DNA from 2 places in the Clostridium sp. JNZ X4-2 genome. Region 1 is predicted to be linked to the other one. Evidence: riboswitches for the same ligand, from Rfam matches in the RefSeq annotation. Region 1 holds a riboswitch; the other holds the start of a gene.

Region 1 (8,657 bases):
TTTTTGATTTGTAAACAGTTGTATTAACATATAAAAAGAGAATCCCTTTGGATTCTCTTTTTTATTTTTCAGCAGAGTAAATCAAATTTTTTAAAGGGTAGTTTTAAAATGATCCCTATGAAATTGGAAAATTTAGTGATGAATTAATAGATGAATTTGAAAATAGATTTAACTGCAGGTATTATAGTAAAAAATATTTTTAGGAGGCATCAATAATGGAAAAGAGATTACAGCAAATTGAAGATGAGGCGGAAGATTGCTATTTGTGGAAAGAAGAAAGAAGTTTTAAAGAGATTTTGTTCGAAAATAAAATGTCCAAACTTACTGAAAAATTGTATAGACAGATGGATGAAAGCAGTAGACTGGATATATCCATAAAACATAATCTGGAGGAACTAAAACATGGAAATTTGTTGGAAGAAAGCTAAACTGGGCAGCGTTTGCTTCAAGATAAGCAGAGGATCAACTGCAATAGGTAATGGAGAAGGTTATGTGGAATCCGGAGTACCTTTTGTAAAAAGCCAGAATATAGGCAATAACAGGTTTAATTATAAAGGGCTTGCATTTATCGAATATAATTTGGCGGAAAAGATGAAAGGTGTAAAACTGGAAAAAGGAGATATATTGATTAACATGAAGTTGAATTCTTCCCTCAGGTTTACTCTGGTGCCTGAAGATATAATAGGGGGAAGGGTAAATCAGCATGTTTCTGTAATAAGGGTAAAAAAATACATTATCCATCCTGTTTTTTTAAAGTATTTTTTAATGTGGGATAAAACACAAAATACGTTATTTTCCATGACTATGGAGGGTGAAAACAGCACATCACTTACAAAAAAAATCATTGAAAATCTGGAAATATATATACCACCCATGGCTCAGCAGAAAAGGATTATATTCATCCTCTCTTCATTAGATGACAAAATTAAATTGAATGATGAAATGAACAAAGTGATGAATGAAATGGCAGATACTATTTTTAAATATTGGTTTATGGATTTTGGACCTTTTAGCCGGGGTGAATTTCGAAAAAGCAAAATGGGAATTATACCCAGTGGCTGGAAGGTTGAAAAAATGGAGGATATAGTTCATGTAACAGACGGCACGCATGAATCACCTAAAAAAAAAGAAACAGGATATAAACTTATAACCTCCAGAAATATAAAAAACAACAATATCCAGCTTAAAAATGTTAATTTTATATCAAAAGATGATTTTGAAAAGATCAATAAAAGAAGCAGGGTGGAAAAATTTGATACGCTAATAACCATGATTGGAACTATAGGCAATACACTGTTTGTTCAGGACGAGTGCATAGATTATGCCATAAAAAACATAGGACTTATAAAAACCTCTTCAAGTGAGAAAATGGCAGAGTTTATTTTTATGTATCTGTCTTCCGATAAAATGAAAGATTATATGAAAACTAGAATAACGGGAAACAACCAGAAGTATATTTCCCTTACGGAACTGAGGAATATCCCTGTGATTATTCCTCCTGACAATGTAATCCTAGGGTTTAATAAATTGATTTCAAAGCTGTATAAAAAAATGGCCCAAAATAATTTTATGAGCAGCAATCTCATAAATATAAGGGATATATCTCTTTCAAGACTGGTTTCAGGCAAGGCACTTTTGGAAGATGATATACAATAGCAAAGAAATAAACAGCTGGGGGCAGTTACCATCCACCAGCTGCTTGTTTTTTACTTGTACATTTTTCCCACTTCGTCAGCAGTGAGTATTGCAGAATACACATCTTCTTTTGTAACTTCAAAAGGCATATTTCCCATAGTATCATTTTTATAGCAGGAAATTTCCGCTACCTTCAATAGTTCATCCTTATTTATTTCTTTAATCCCAAGATCACCTAATGTAATTGGAAGACCAACTTGAATACAGAAATTTATCACTTCCTCTATCTCTTCAATAGGACTGTTTTCAAGAATCAACTGTACTAAGGTTCCAAAAGCCACTTTTTCTCCATGATATAATTCATGGCATTCTTTAATTGCTGTAAACCCATTGTGAACAGCATGTGCAGCTGCAATTCCGCTGCTTTCAAAACCAACTCCACTCAAATAAGTGTTTGCTTCAATTATATTTTCTAAAGCCTTAGTAGGCACTTTGTTTAAGACAGATAATTTAGCCTTGAGCCCGTCTTCTAAAAGTGTATCATAACATAATCTAGCAAGTGTGAATGCAGCTTTGGTGGGTTTTCCTCCAGCCATAGTAGTTACTCCGGATTTAACGCAGGCCCTTGCCTCAAAATAAGTGGCCAATGCATCACCCATTCCTGCAATAAGCAGTCTTGCAGGAGCTTTTGCAACTATTTCTGAATCTACAAGTACAAGGTCCGGGTTTTTAGGAAGCATTAAGTATTCACTGAATACACCTTCATCGGTATATATTACAGAAAGTGCACTGCAGGGTGCATCTGTTGCAGCTATAGTTGGAACGATTACAACTGGAACACCGCCATAATAGGCAACTGCTTTTGCAGTATCAAATATCTTACCGCCTCCTACACCAATTACCACATTGTTGTTGTTATGTTTTAATTTTTTGTGAAGCCTGTCTATTTCACTCTTACAGCATTCTCCATTAAAGATTTCAAAAGATAGAGAACAATTTTTGCCTTTGAGGCTTTCTTCTATTGTTTTTCTTGTTCTCTTAATTCCATTTTCACTGGTTATTACCAAAAAACTATTACCCAGATCTTTAATATAGCTGGATATTTTCTTGAGTTCTCCGTTCCCCTGCACATACTTTCCTGTTGAAATAATAGCTTTTAACACATTGACCATCTCCCTTATTTACATATTTATGGAAATTCGTATTTACATTATAACATTAAAATAGATAATATTCAAAATATAAAGAAAATTATCTATTATCAATTAGATATATAAATATGCACCTCCGTGTGTTTGTTTTTTTATTGGCTGAATAAATTTTATATCATACATTAATATGTTAATATTGAATTGAAAGGATGTGTTGAAATGGTTTCCGTAAAATTAAAAAGTTTATATAAAAGTAAGCTGGTTAATGCTGATGAAGCTGTGTCTAAAATCAAGTCTGGTGATAACGTGGTTTTTGGACATGCAGCTGCAGAACCTAGGATGCTTTTACATGCCCTGGTAAGAAATAAGACAAGATATAGAGATGTGGAACTGTACAGTATGCTGTCCATATCTGAAAGTGAATATGTACAGGAAGGGCTGAAAGGATATATCCACTACACTTCTCTATTTCTCGGAAAGAATACAAGAGAAGCTGTTAACTCTGGAAGGTCAGACTATATTCCCTGCTTTTTTCATGAGGTCCCTAAGTTGTTTAAAGAGAATTATATACCCGTAGATGTGGCACTAATTCAGATAAGCAAGCCGGACAAACATGGCTTTTGCAGTTTTGGGGTGTCCAATGATTATATAAAGCCGGCGGCAGAGTGCGCCAAACTGGTTATTGCAGAAGTGAATGAAAATATGCCCAGGGTTTTAGGAGATTGCTTTATAAACATTTCAGACATAGATTATATAGTTGAAAGTTCCAGACCTATAATTGAAATGGAACCTCCTAAAATAGGGGATGTGGAAAAGAAAATAGGTGAGTACTGTGCTTCTTTAATAGAAGACGGATCCACTCTTCAGCTTGGAATAGGAGCTGTCCCGGATGCAGTGCTTTCATCCTTAAAAGACAAAAAGGATTTGGGCATACATTCTGAAATGATATCCGACGGAGTTATAGACCTGGTGGAATCCGGTGTTATCACAAACAGCAGGAAAAGCATCCACAGAGGGAAAATAATAACTACTTTTCTTATGGGAAGCAGCAGATTATATGATTTTGTAGATGACAATCCCATGGTTGAATGTTATCCCGTAGATTATGTAAATGATCCCATGGTTATAATGAAAAATTATAAAATGGTTTGTATAAACTCCTGTGTGGAGATAGATTTGACTGGACAAATATCTTCTGAAAGTATAGGAGTTAAGCAGATAAGCGGTGTGGGCGGACAGATTGATTTTGTAAGGGGAGCCAGTATGGCTGAAGGCGGAAAATCCATTATGGCCATATCATCCACTACAGCAGGGGGAAAGATATCAAGAATAGTTCCTTTCCTAAATAGGGGGGAGGCTGTTACAACTTCAAGGAATGATATACAGTATATAGTTACTGAGTATGGAATAGCCCAGCTTAAAGGAAAGTCACTGAGAGAAAGACATAAAGAGATTATAAAAATTGCCCATCCAAAATTCAGGGATAAACTTATAGAAGAATTTGAAAGCAGGCTTAAATGCAGATACTGTGAGTAGACAATATATTATGTTAAAATCCCTTGTATAGGTGATATAATATGCAGGAAGTGATTTATGTGAAAACGTAGATCACTTCTTTTTTAGGAATATTTGATTTGAATATGTGTTGACTGTGTAAATCTTATATCATATACTTAACAATAAGATAATAAATGGTTGTAAAAATTTAATATTTAATGTTAGGTGCTGTTTTTTAACAGTTGAAAGGAAAAGTTGAAGAAGCACTGCAGCCCCACCGCTACTGTATGGAGGATGAAACCTTGTTTATATCACTGGTAATGTATCTGGGAAGATAAGGGAGTAAAATGAATCTGAGCCAGGAAGCCTGCCTGACATTTTTGTTAATTCTTTCGGAGGGAGGGTATTATACATTTTGTTAAACTGCGTTTTATTTGTAATATATACGCAAATGGTTACATTCAGATGTAAATAATGGCGATCCGCAAGGGTCTCCTTTTTATTTTGTTCAAAAATTTTTTGACGACGAATTATAATATGGGGGGAAATTATGAAAAAATTGAGAAAAGTCAGTCTGGTTTTATTGTGTGTTATTGTGGCAATGTCAAGTTTTATAGTCGGATGTCAAAACAAGACCAAGGAGCAATCTGCCTCGAGTAATAAAAAAATTAAAGTTGCTTTTGTCTATGAAGGTCCTATAGGTGATACAGGCTGGAATTATGCCCAGGAGCAGGGCAGAAAATATCTGATGAGTCATATGCCAAATGCAGAAGTAACATATGTGGACAATGTTCCTGAAACTGCCGATTCAGAAAAAGTATTTACACAACTTGCCCAAAAAGGAAATAAAATTATATTTGGGACAACTTATGGATATATGGATTATATGGCTGATGTGGCAAAAAAGTTTCCAAATGTAGTTTTTATGCACTGCAGTGGATATAAAACTTCAAGTAATTTAGGTACATATTTTGGACGTGACTATGAAGGCAGATATCTTTCCGGAGTCATTGCAGGAAAATATACAAAGAGCAATGTAATAGGGTTTGTAGCTCCATTTTCCATACCTGAGGTGGTAAGAAATATTGATGCATTTACACTGGGGGCTCAATCGGTAAATCCAAATGTAAAAGTTAAAGTGGTTTATACAAATTCCTGGAGTGATCCGGCAACTGAAAAAACAGCCTCCAACAGTCTTGTAGATGCGGGAGTGGATGTGCTTGCAATGCACCTGGATTCTACAACTGTACCCCAGACTGCACAGGAAAGGGGAGTGTATGCAATTGGATTCAGTTCCGATATGAGATCCAAAGCTCCAAAAGCAGTACTTGGAGGAGCAGTATGGAACTGGGGACCCTATTATGTAAAAGCAGTTAAAGCTGTAGCTGATGGTACATGGAAATCATCACAATATTGGGGTGGAATTGAAGATAATTCAATAATTGACATAGGGCCTTACGGAAATATGGTAGACAGTGATGTAAGATCACTGGTTGCAAAGGATAGAAGCAATATTATAAATGGAAAATTCAATGTGTTTGAAGGACCTGTATATGACCAGTCAGGAAATCTGAAAGTTGCTGAAGGCCAGAAGCTTACGGATGAACAAATGCTTTCACTTAACTGGTTTGTAAAAGGCATTGAAGGAACAATTTCTAAATAAAGTATGTTATTTTTACATACCGGCTTTTTAAAAAAGCCGGTATGCAGATTTTAAAGGTTTGAGAGGGATAGCATGGAAAAAATACCAATAGTTGAAATGATAAATATATCCAAACAATTTTCTAAAATACCTGCCAATGACAAAATTTGTTTTTCATTAAATGAAGGAGAGATTCATGCACTTTTAGGAGAAAATGGAGCGGGAAAGAGTACTCTTATGAATATATTATCAGGGCTTTACAGGCCGGACAGCGGTAAGATAAAAATAAATGGAAAAACTGTGGAATTTAATTCACCAAAAGACTCCATAACCTGTGGCATAGGAATGGTTCACCAGCATTTTGAACTGGTGGATGCATTCACGGTTTCGGAAAATATAATGATGGGCCTTAAGAACTTAAAACAAATTTATAATAAGAGGCTTATAAACAATCAGATTGTAAAATGTGCTGAAAAATATGGGCTGAAGGTAGAGCCGGATGCAAAGATATGGCAGCTTACAGTAGGCGAGAAACAAAAAGTGGAGATTGTAAAAGTGCTGATGCATGGAGCAAAAGTACTTATAATGGATGAACCTACGGCAGTGCTTACAGAAAATGAAATAGAGGCTTTTTATAATACCCTCCATTTGCTTGTAAAAGAAGGAAAATCCATCATAATAATATCACATAAAATGAAGGAAATTATAAAAAATACCGATAGAATCACAGTATTGAGAAATGGTAAATCAATAGGCACATTTAATACAGGAGATGTGGAAGAAAACGAAATTTCAGAAATGATGATGGGAAAAGGTAAAATATATATTTTAAGTAAAAGAGCTGAAATAAAACAGAGAAAAGTTTTAGAAATGAAAAATGTATGCTGTGATTCTCTAAAAGGATCTGTAAAGTTAAAGGATATATCTTTTAGTATACATGAAGGTGAGATATTTGGCATTGCAGGAATCGATGATAATGGGCAGAGAGAACTGGCAGAAGTAATTGCAGGACTTGTTCCCATTGAAAAGGGCGATATAATTTTAAATGGATCAAGCTGTATGAATGAAAACAGGAGAAAACATATAGAAAAGGGGATAGGTTATGTACCCGAGGACAGGATGAGCACAGGACTTGTAGGAAATATGAATATCTCCGAAAATATGATACTTGAAAGTTATAGATATACTCCTGGATTTTATATAAACTGGGATAAAATATGTAAAAAAACAGCCCATGTAATTAAACAATTTGGCATTAAGACATCTTCTATAAATGATAATATCAGCGTAATGTCCGGAGGAAATATACAAAAGCTTCTTCTGGCCAGGGAAATTGAGCTGGATCCCCATATAATTGTCCTTTCATATCCCTTTAGAGGTCTTGATGTAGGTGCTTCACAATATATAAAAAAACTTTTGATAGATGAGAGAAATAAAGGCAAGGCAATTCTCCTTATCTGTGAAGAAGTTGAAGATTTATTACAGCTTTCAGACAGGATTGCCGTACTGCACCAGGGATCCATAATGGGTATAGTAAAACCTTGTCAAGTTAATGTTAAATCAATAGGACTTATGATGTATGGAAATGAAAGGGATGATTATAGTGGCTAACTCAGATTTTATAAGATGGAAGCTGGAAAAAACGAATTCCTGTTCCATGATAAAACAGATAATTGTTCCTGTTGTGTCCTTAATGGGTGGAATTGTATTTTCATCTGTTATAATTGCCATTACTGGAAATGATCCGGTAGATGTGTGCTATCAGATATTTTCGGGAGCCTTCGGATCCTTATATGGTATTTCTGAAACTGTGGCAAAGTCCATTCCGCTTATGCTCACTTCCCTTGGAGTTTCACTGGCATTTCGCATGAAGCTCTGGAATATAGGAGGAGAAGGTCAATTTTTTATGGGAGCTTTTGGGGCTTCCTGGGCTGCGCTTAAGTTTCCGGAACTTCCCATTGGAGAACTTTTAATGCTTATGTTTGTATGTGGTTTTATATCAGGGGGAATATGGGCTCTGATAGCGGCAGTTCCAAAAGCATTTTTAAATATAAATGAAACTATAAGCACACTTCTTTTAAATTATATAGCTATTTTGTGGGTTCAGTATCTGGTATTTGGCCCCTGGAAGGATCCTGAAGGTAAAAATTTTCCTGTAACTGCAACTTTTTCACAAAATGCCACTTTGCCCTCTTTTGGAAATACAGATATAAATGCAGGGCTTTTTATTGCATTTATAATTGCAATGCTGATGTTTTTGATTCTCAAGTATTCCAAATGGGGATATGAAATAAAAGTCAGCGGAAATAATAAAAATACGGCGATTTATGCAGGCATGAATTATATAAAGAATATACTGATTGTCATGTTTATAAGCGGTGGAATAGCCGGAATAGCTGGTATGGTAGAGATATCAGGCGTAATTCACAGGCTTCAGCAGGATATATCTCCAGGATATGGATATACGGCCATTATAATAGCCCTTTTGGCAAGGCTGAATCCATTTTGTATAATAATTGTTTCATTTTTTATGGGGGGACTTTTTGTAGGAGGATATAATCTGCAGACATCGGGTTTTTCGCTGAGCACAGTTTTGATGTTTCAGGGTTCTATACTGCTTTTTGTACTTGGCAGTGAAATATTGCTTAAGTATAAACTGGTGAGGAGGGGAGAGTGATCATATGAACAGTACCTTTATGATTTCAGTGATTGCGGCGGGCATTGTTGCAGGA
Region 2 (5,060 bases), 710 kb from region 1:
ATTACCTGTCATGATGAATTCCTCCTTCACATTCTCATAGATTTTTTTATTGAAGTATTTTATTTAATTGTGTATCTAGAGTTTATGTAATTTAAAGTTTTATAAACTATTAAATTCATGACAGATATGAAAAAATCACTGAAATCTTATTAAAAAATTCCAGTGATTCTACTTTTATATCTTTTCATGTCAATTTCTATTTTGATTTTCTAAAACACTTTTGGCCTGACCAATGGTAAGAGGTAATGTATCTGCATTTATTGCTCCATCTCTATCCAGAATTTCAACCAAATGAGCTACTCTTGGAAGTCTTAAATCAATTTTTCGAATAAACTCTTTTTGATTAAACACTTCCTGAGTTGTGCCTCCCCTTACAATTTTTCCTTTATCCAAAAGATAAACCGTATCAGCTAAAAGAGGAACTGTATCCACATCATGGGTGGCAAAGATCAAAGTAATTCCAAGTTTTTTATTTATTATGTCAAGAAGTTTGATTAACTTATATACTCCCCTGGGATCAAGAGCTGCTGTGGGTTCATCCAGAACCATTACCTTAGGCTTCATGGCAAGGACACTTGCAAGTGCTATTCTTTTTTTTTGCCCTCCACTTAAATTATGGGGACTTTTATCATCATAACCTGTCATTCCAACCACCTTTAATGACCATGCTATTGTATCTTCCAATTCCTGCCCTCTCATACCCATGTTCAAAAGCCCATAGGCAATTTCCTGTCGAACTGTAGAATTAAAAAGCTGATCATCAGAGTCTTGAAATACCATGCCTACCATACGTCTTATTTCAACTAAATTTTTTTTGCATACCTGAAGTCCATTTATTGTAATAGTACCTGATTTAGGCTTTAAGATTCCATTAAACAGATGAAAAAGAGTGGATTTACCTGCACCATTGGGACCAAGTATTGCTACCTTTTCCCCGCTTTTTATTTTCATGTTAACATCTTTAAGTGCCAGGCTTCCATCACCATAAGCATAGCTGACTTTATCCACATCAATAAGTTCCATATATTATTCTCCTTTTAAATCAATATATTTGCAATAATTAAAGCTGCCAATAAAACTGCTCCTAATATTCCAAAGCGAAAATCCTTGGCTGGAATGGAGTATGTGAAAAACTTAGCTTGTTTACTCTCTTCGTTATATCCTCTTGAAAGCATGGCATTGTAAACCCTCACACTGCGATCCAAAGATTCTATTATGACATAAACTGCTATTTTTCCCGCATCTTCAGCACGGCGCATCCAACTGGAATTATCTCCCATACGGCTCAATTGGGCATGTCTCATACTTTTTCCCGTATCCTCAATTATAAATATATATCTGTACATCATATCCGCTAAATCTATTATAATTGATGGTACCTTAAATATTCTCAGGGTTTCAAGTATTTCAATCATGGGTGTGCAAAAGGACAGTATACATGCCAGACTAACTGCTGCCATTATCCTGAGCATCAACAAAATTCCAAGTATAAGACCTTCTCTGTAAATATTAAAGCGATATCCAAAAAGGGGAATATAGGTTAATACCTGCTGTCCATTGGTAAATAACATACTGGCAAACACAAGCCATGCTATACTAAAGGGCATAAGCATCCTTTTTATAAGTCTTTTCCAGGGCATATTCAAAGTATAATATCCAATTATAGAAAGTGCCCACAGAGAAACTACTAAGTACCAATGGGAAAGAAAAGTTACAATTATAATTGCACTTAAAAACAAAACTGTTTTTACCCTTCCATCCAAACGGTGTAAAAAACTTTTATTACCAGATATCCTGCCAAATGAAGATAGTTCCATAATTTATTCTTCCTTTAACGATTTTTTATTTTTAGCTGATTCTCCAAACAATTTTTCCCAATGATGTCCCACTATTAAGCCTGCAAAAAAATTTGCTACAGAAAAGGCTCCTACCTGTGCATCACCAGGTAATTCAACAAAAGGCTTGTGATTATTGGATGCCATGGTATTCACCTTGTCATCTGTACCTCCGGCTTCCATTTTATGATTGACCATATATTTTGAAGCCCCAAATATAAAAATAAACAGGATTATCATTACTGTCAACATAATTCTAGTAAATTTATCTAAAAATTTAATGCTTGTACCTTTTCCATTTTTTATATTACCACTTGATTCCATAATTATTTTGCCTCCTCTTTCCTAAGTACACCTGGCAGCAAATCTGGACGTCTTTTTATCATGACCTGAAGAACCAATGCTGTAAATACACCTTCTGCTATAGCTAAAGGCAGCTGAGTAGGACCATAACCTAAAAAGAATATCATCCACTGCTTCATCAAAGGAACATGTCCATGTAAACTTATGGCCAATTCAAGGGCAGCTACCAGATATGTAACTATATCACCTACAAAACCTGCCACTCCTGCGGCCAGCCAAATAGGACTTTTAAAATACCTTAATATTTTCCAACATAAATATCCTAAAATCCCCGCGGCTATACCCATGGAAAAAGTGTTTGCACCAATGGTGGTTATGCCTCCATGTCCTAAAAATATGGCCTGAAAAAACAATACAATAGCTGAAATAACACCAGTTGCAAAAGGTCCTACTATAATAGCTGCCAGTGCAGTACCGCAGGGATGAGAGCAGGAGCCAGTTACAGGAACGGGAATATGCATGCATGATATAACAAATACTGCTACGCCTACCATTGCCAAAAAAGGTTTATAATATAAGTTCTCTTTAACCCTTTTTTTTATCTCCTTAACACCTGGTATCATAAATACAGCACTTATAGCATACCATGTTCCCCAAGCCTGTGGTGATAAAATACCATCTTCAATATGCATTTCTTATTACCTCCAATTTTATATTTAAAAATCCATTTTAATTCTAAATAAAAATTTAACCCCTTAGCTTAAAAGCGCTGAGGGGTTAAAATTTATAAAAAACAATATAAATTCCTATATTACAGTCACCTCCCTATCACTCGTAGAGCTTAATGGTTCCCAAATAATATAGGCAGGTCTTCTGACTTGGAATCATCATCCTTATAACCTTCCCAGTTTCCCAGTGGTATATCTATAAGGACTCCTCTTTTACAGCGGCGGGACCGTGCAGACTTCTCATCTAACTTCCCTTTTAAGTAAAATACACCTATATATTTTAATATTATTTTTGCTATGTTTACTTTTTTTAATACTTAAAAATCATTACATGTAATAATTAAGTTAAGTTTCTCACAAACTTTTAAAGCTGTCAAGTGAAATTAAAAAAAATTAATTCAGAGCAAGCTGCATGTTCTAAATATTTTTTTACTTCATCATAAAATAACTTTTGATTACCTTTTAGTGCAATCACATAGTCAGATATTTTTTGAAAAAGTTGATTTTATCACTTGCAAAATTTTCTATTTATTTACTCATACGTCTGCCATGAAAACTGTACTTAAAGTTTTAATTACTTACCAAAAACGCTTTACAAATTAATAGTAAATATTATATAATTATTATTATAAACTTCTGGGGGGTAATAAATTGGAAACAGAAATAAATTTTAATTCTCTCATAACATCAGTGGGAAATTGTTGTTTAGGAAAAGAAATTTGTGGGGACCACTGTGATAAATCAAATTGTCTAATAGGATATTGTAAAAAAAACTTACTTGACTGTCTTAAATCTGGTCAGCAATTTTTAGATGAAGAGATAGATGAAATCCCACTATTTGATACAAAAGTCTTTGATAAATCCTCTGTTATAGATACAATTGGCCTTATATTAAATCAATGTAAAAGCTGTAATGCTTATCATGACGAGGACTGTATAATAAATATTTTGAGAAGTGCATGTGAAGTAATTTTATTTGGGAACCCAAAAGATTATAAAGGCAGTGTGCTCTTATATCTGGCTGATATAAAAAATGACAATTCGGAAACAGCAGATAAAATTCATGAAGCCTACATACTTAACAAAAAATCATCTCAAAATTAATTATATGTAGTTTATGTATAACCAGCCATGGCGAGGGGCTTACAATACCTTGTACATAGATATTAAGGAAAGAAGGTTATTATAATATGGAAAATGTAAAATTAACTTATGAAACAACCTTGGGAGATACAGAAGGCACTGACGTTGAAAGATTAGTAAAACAGACATTTAAGGGTGAAACAAAAGAAGCTGGTCTATATACTGCTATAGCACGTCAAGCTCAAAGACAGGGATATGGAGACATTGCAGAAATACTAAAAGTTCTTGCAAAAGAGGAAATAGAACATGCTGCTACATGTGCTGAGTTAAACAATATGATAACGGGGGATTGCTTCCAGGATATAAGACAGATGCTGGAAGGAGAAATTTTTGCAAATAAGTCAAAACGTGAAGATGCACTTCACTCAGAAAAATTAAAAATTGATTCTGCAAGAGAGTTTTTTAACTCAGCTTCTAAAGATGAAGGCCGTCATGCCAGAATACTTGAAGGAATACTAAAAAAATATAATAAATAACTTAAAAAAATCAAGGGAGATAAAATAAAATCACGCCCTTGATTTTTTAACAATTTATATTTGTTTTACTGCCCCTCTTTTTACTGCTATATTTATTATATTAAATAAGACTGCACCCACTATGGTGTTTACAACAGCTGCTGGTAACACTACAGTTAAAAATAATGCCGTAAAGCTAGTGCCAAGTCCTACTGTAAGCAAAACTACAGTTAAAAATGCAGTACCGCTTACTATTGTTCCAATTGCCGTAGTCAATACAATATTTATCTGATTATTCACTTTGTCCCTAAAAGGTTTTACCAAAATAAACATTACATTTATAGTTATGAATTTGTCAATTACATTTGCAAATTGTCCTCCTGGAAAAGTTGTAGTTGCCGCTGCCAATATTCCTGCCACAACACCCGAGCAGACACAAGTCTTGTAATCCTTATTAAGCAAAAGTATTATAAAAAGCATGGCGAGAGATATATCTGGTTTCATTCCAAATAAAATTGGAGGCACAACTTGATGCAATACTGCACCAATGGCAAGCAGTATAGAATTTATAATCATTTTTTTTAAGTTCATAATTG

What was found. Region 1 has a riboswitch for cobalamin ahead of ACYUJ6_RS15190 (BMP family ABC transporter substrate-binding protein). Riboswitches for the same ligand answer to the same signal wherever they lie in the genome.
Region 2: it holds a riboswitch for cobalamin, as region 1 does, so the genes downstream of both, ACYUJ6_RS11755 (energy-coupling factor ABC transporter permease) here and ACYUJ6_RS15190 (BMP family ABC transporter substrate-binding protein) in region 1, are expected to answer to the same signal.

What each region holds. Positions count from the first base shown of each region.
Region 1 is NZ_CM142685.1:3,153,448-3,162,104, reverse strand. It holds gene ACYUJ6_RS15210 (hypothetical protein) at 216-428, shown strand; gene ACYUJ6_RS15205 (restriction endonuclease subunit S) at 403-1,656, shown strand; gene ACYUJ6_RS15200 (glycerol dehydrogenase) at 1,707-2,798, opposite strand; gene ACYUJ6_RS15195 (acetyl-CoA hydrolase/transferase family protein) at 3,006-4,322, shown strand; cobalamin riboswitch at 4,490-4,672, shown strand; gene ACYUJ6_RS15190 (BMP family ABC transporter substrate-binding protein) at 4,834-5,946, shown strand; gene ACYUJ6_RS15185 (ABC transporter ATP-binding protein) at 6,019-7,536, shown strand; gene ACYUJ6_RS15180 (ABC transporter permease) at 7,529-8,602, shown strand; gene ACYUJ6_RS15175 (ABC transporter permease) at 8,607-8,657, shown strand, end outside.
Region 2 is NZ_CM142685.1:2,448,050-2,453,109, forward strand. It holds gene ACYUJ6_RS11735 (alpha/beta-type small acid-soluble spore protein) at 1-12, opposite strand, end outside; gene ACYUJ6_RS11740 (energy-coupling factor ABC transporter ATP-binding protein) at 190-1,023, opposite strand; gene cbiQ (cobalt ECF transporter T component CbiQ) at 1,038-1,817, opposite strand; gene ACYUJ6_RS11750 (hypothetical protein) at 1,821-2,159, opposite strand; gene ACYUJ6_RS11755 (energy-coupling factor ABC transporter permease) at 2,162-2,830, opposite strand; cobalamin riboswitch at 2,985-3,156, opposite strand; gene ACYUJ6_RS11760 (hypothetical protein) at 3,518-3,970, shown strand; gene ACYUJ6_RS11765 (ferritin-like domain-containing protein) at 4,057-4,485, shown strand; gene ACYUJ6_RS11770 (tryptophan transporter) at 4,540-5,055, opposite strand.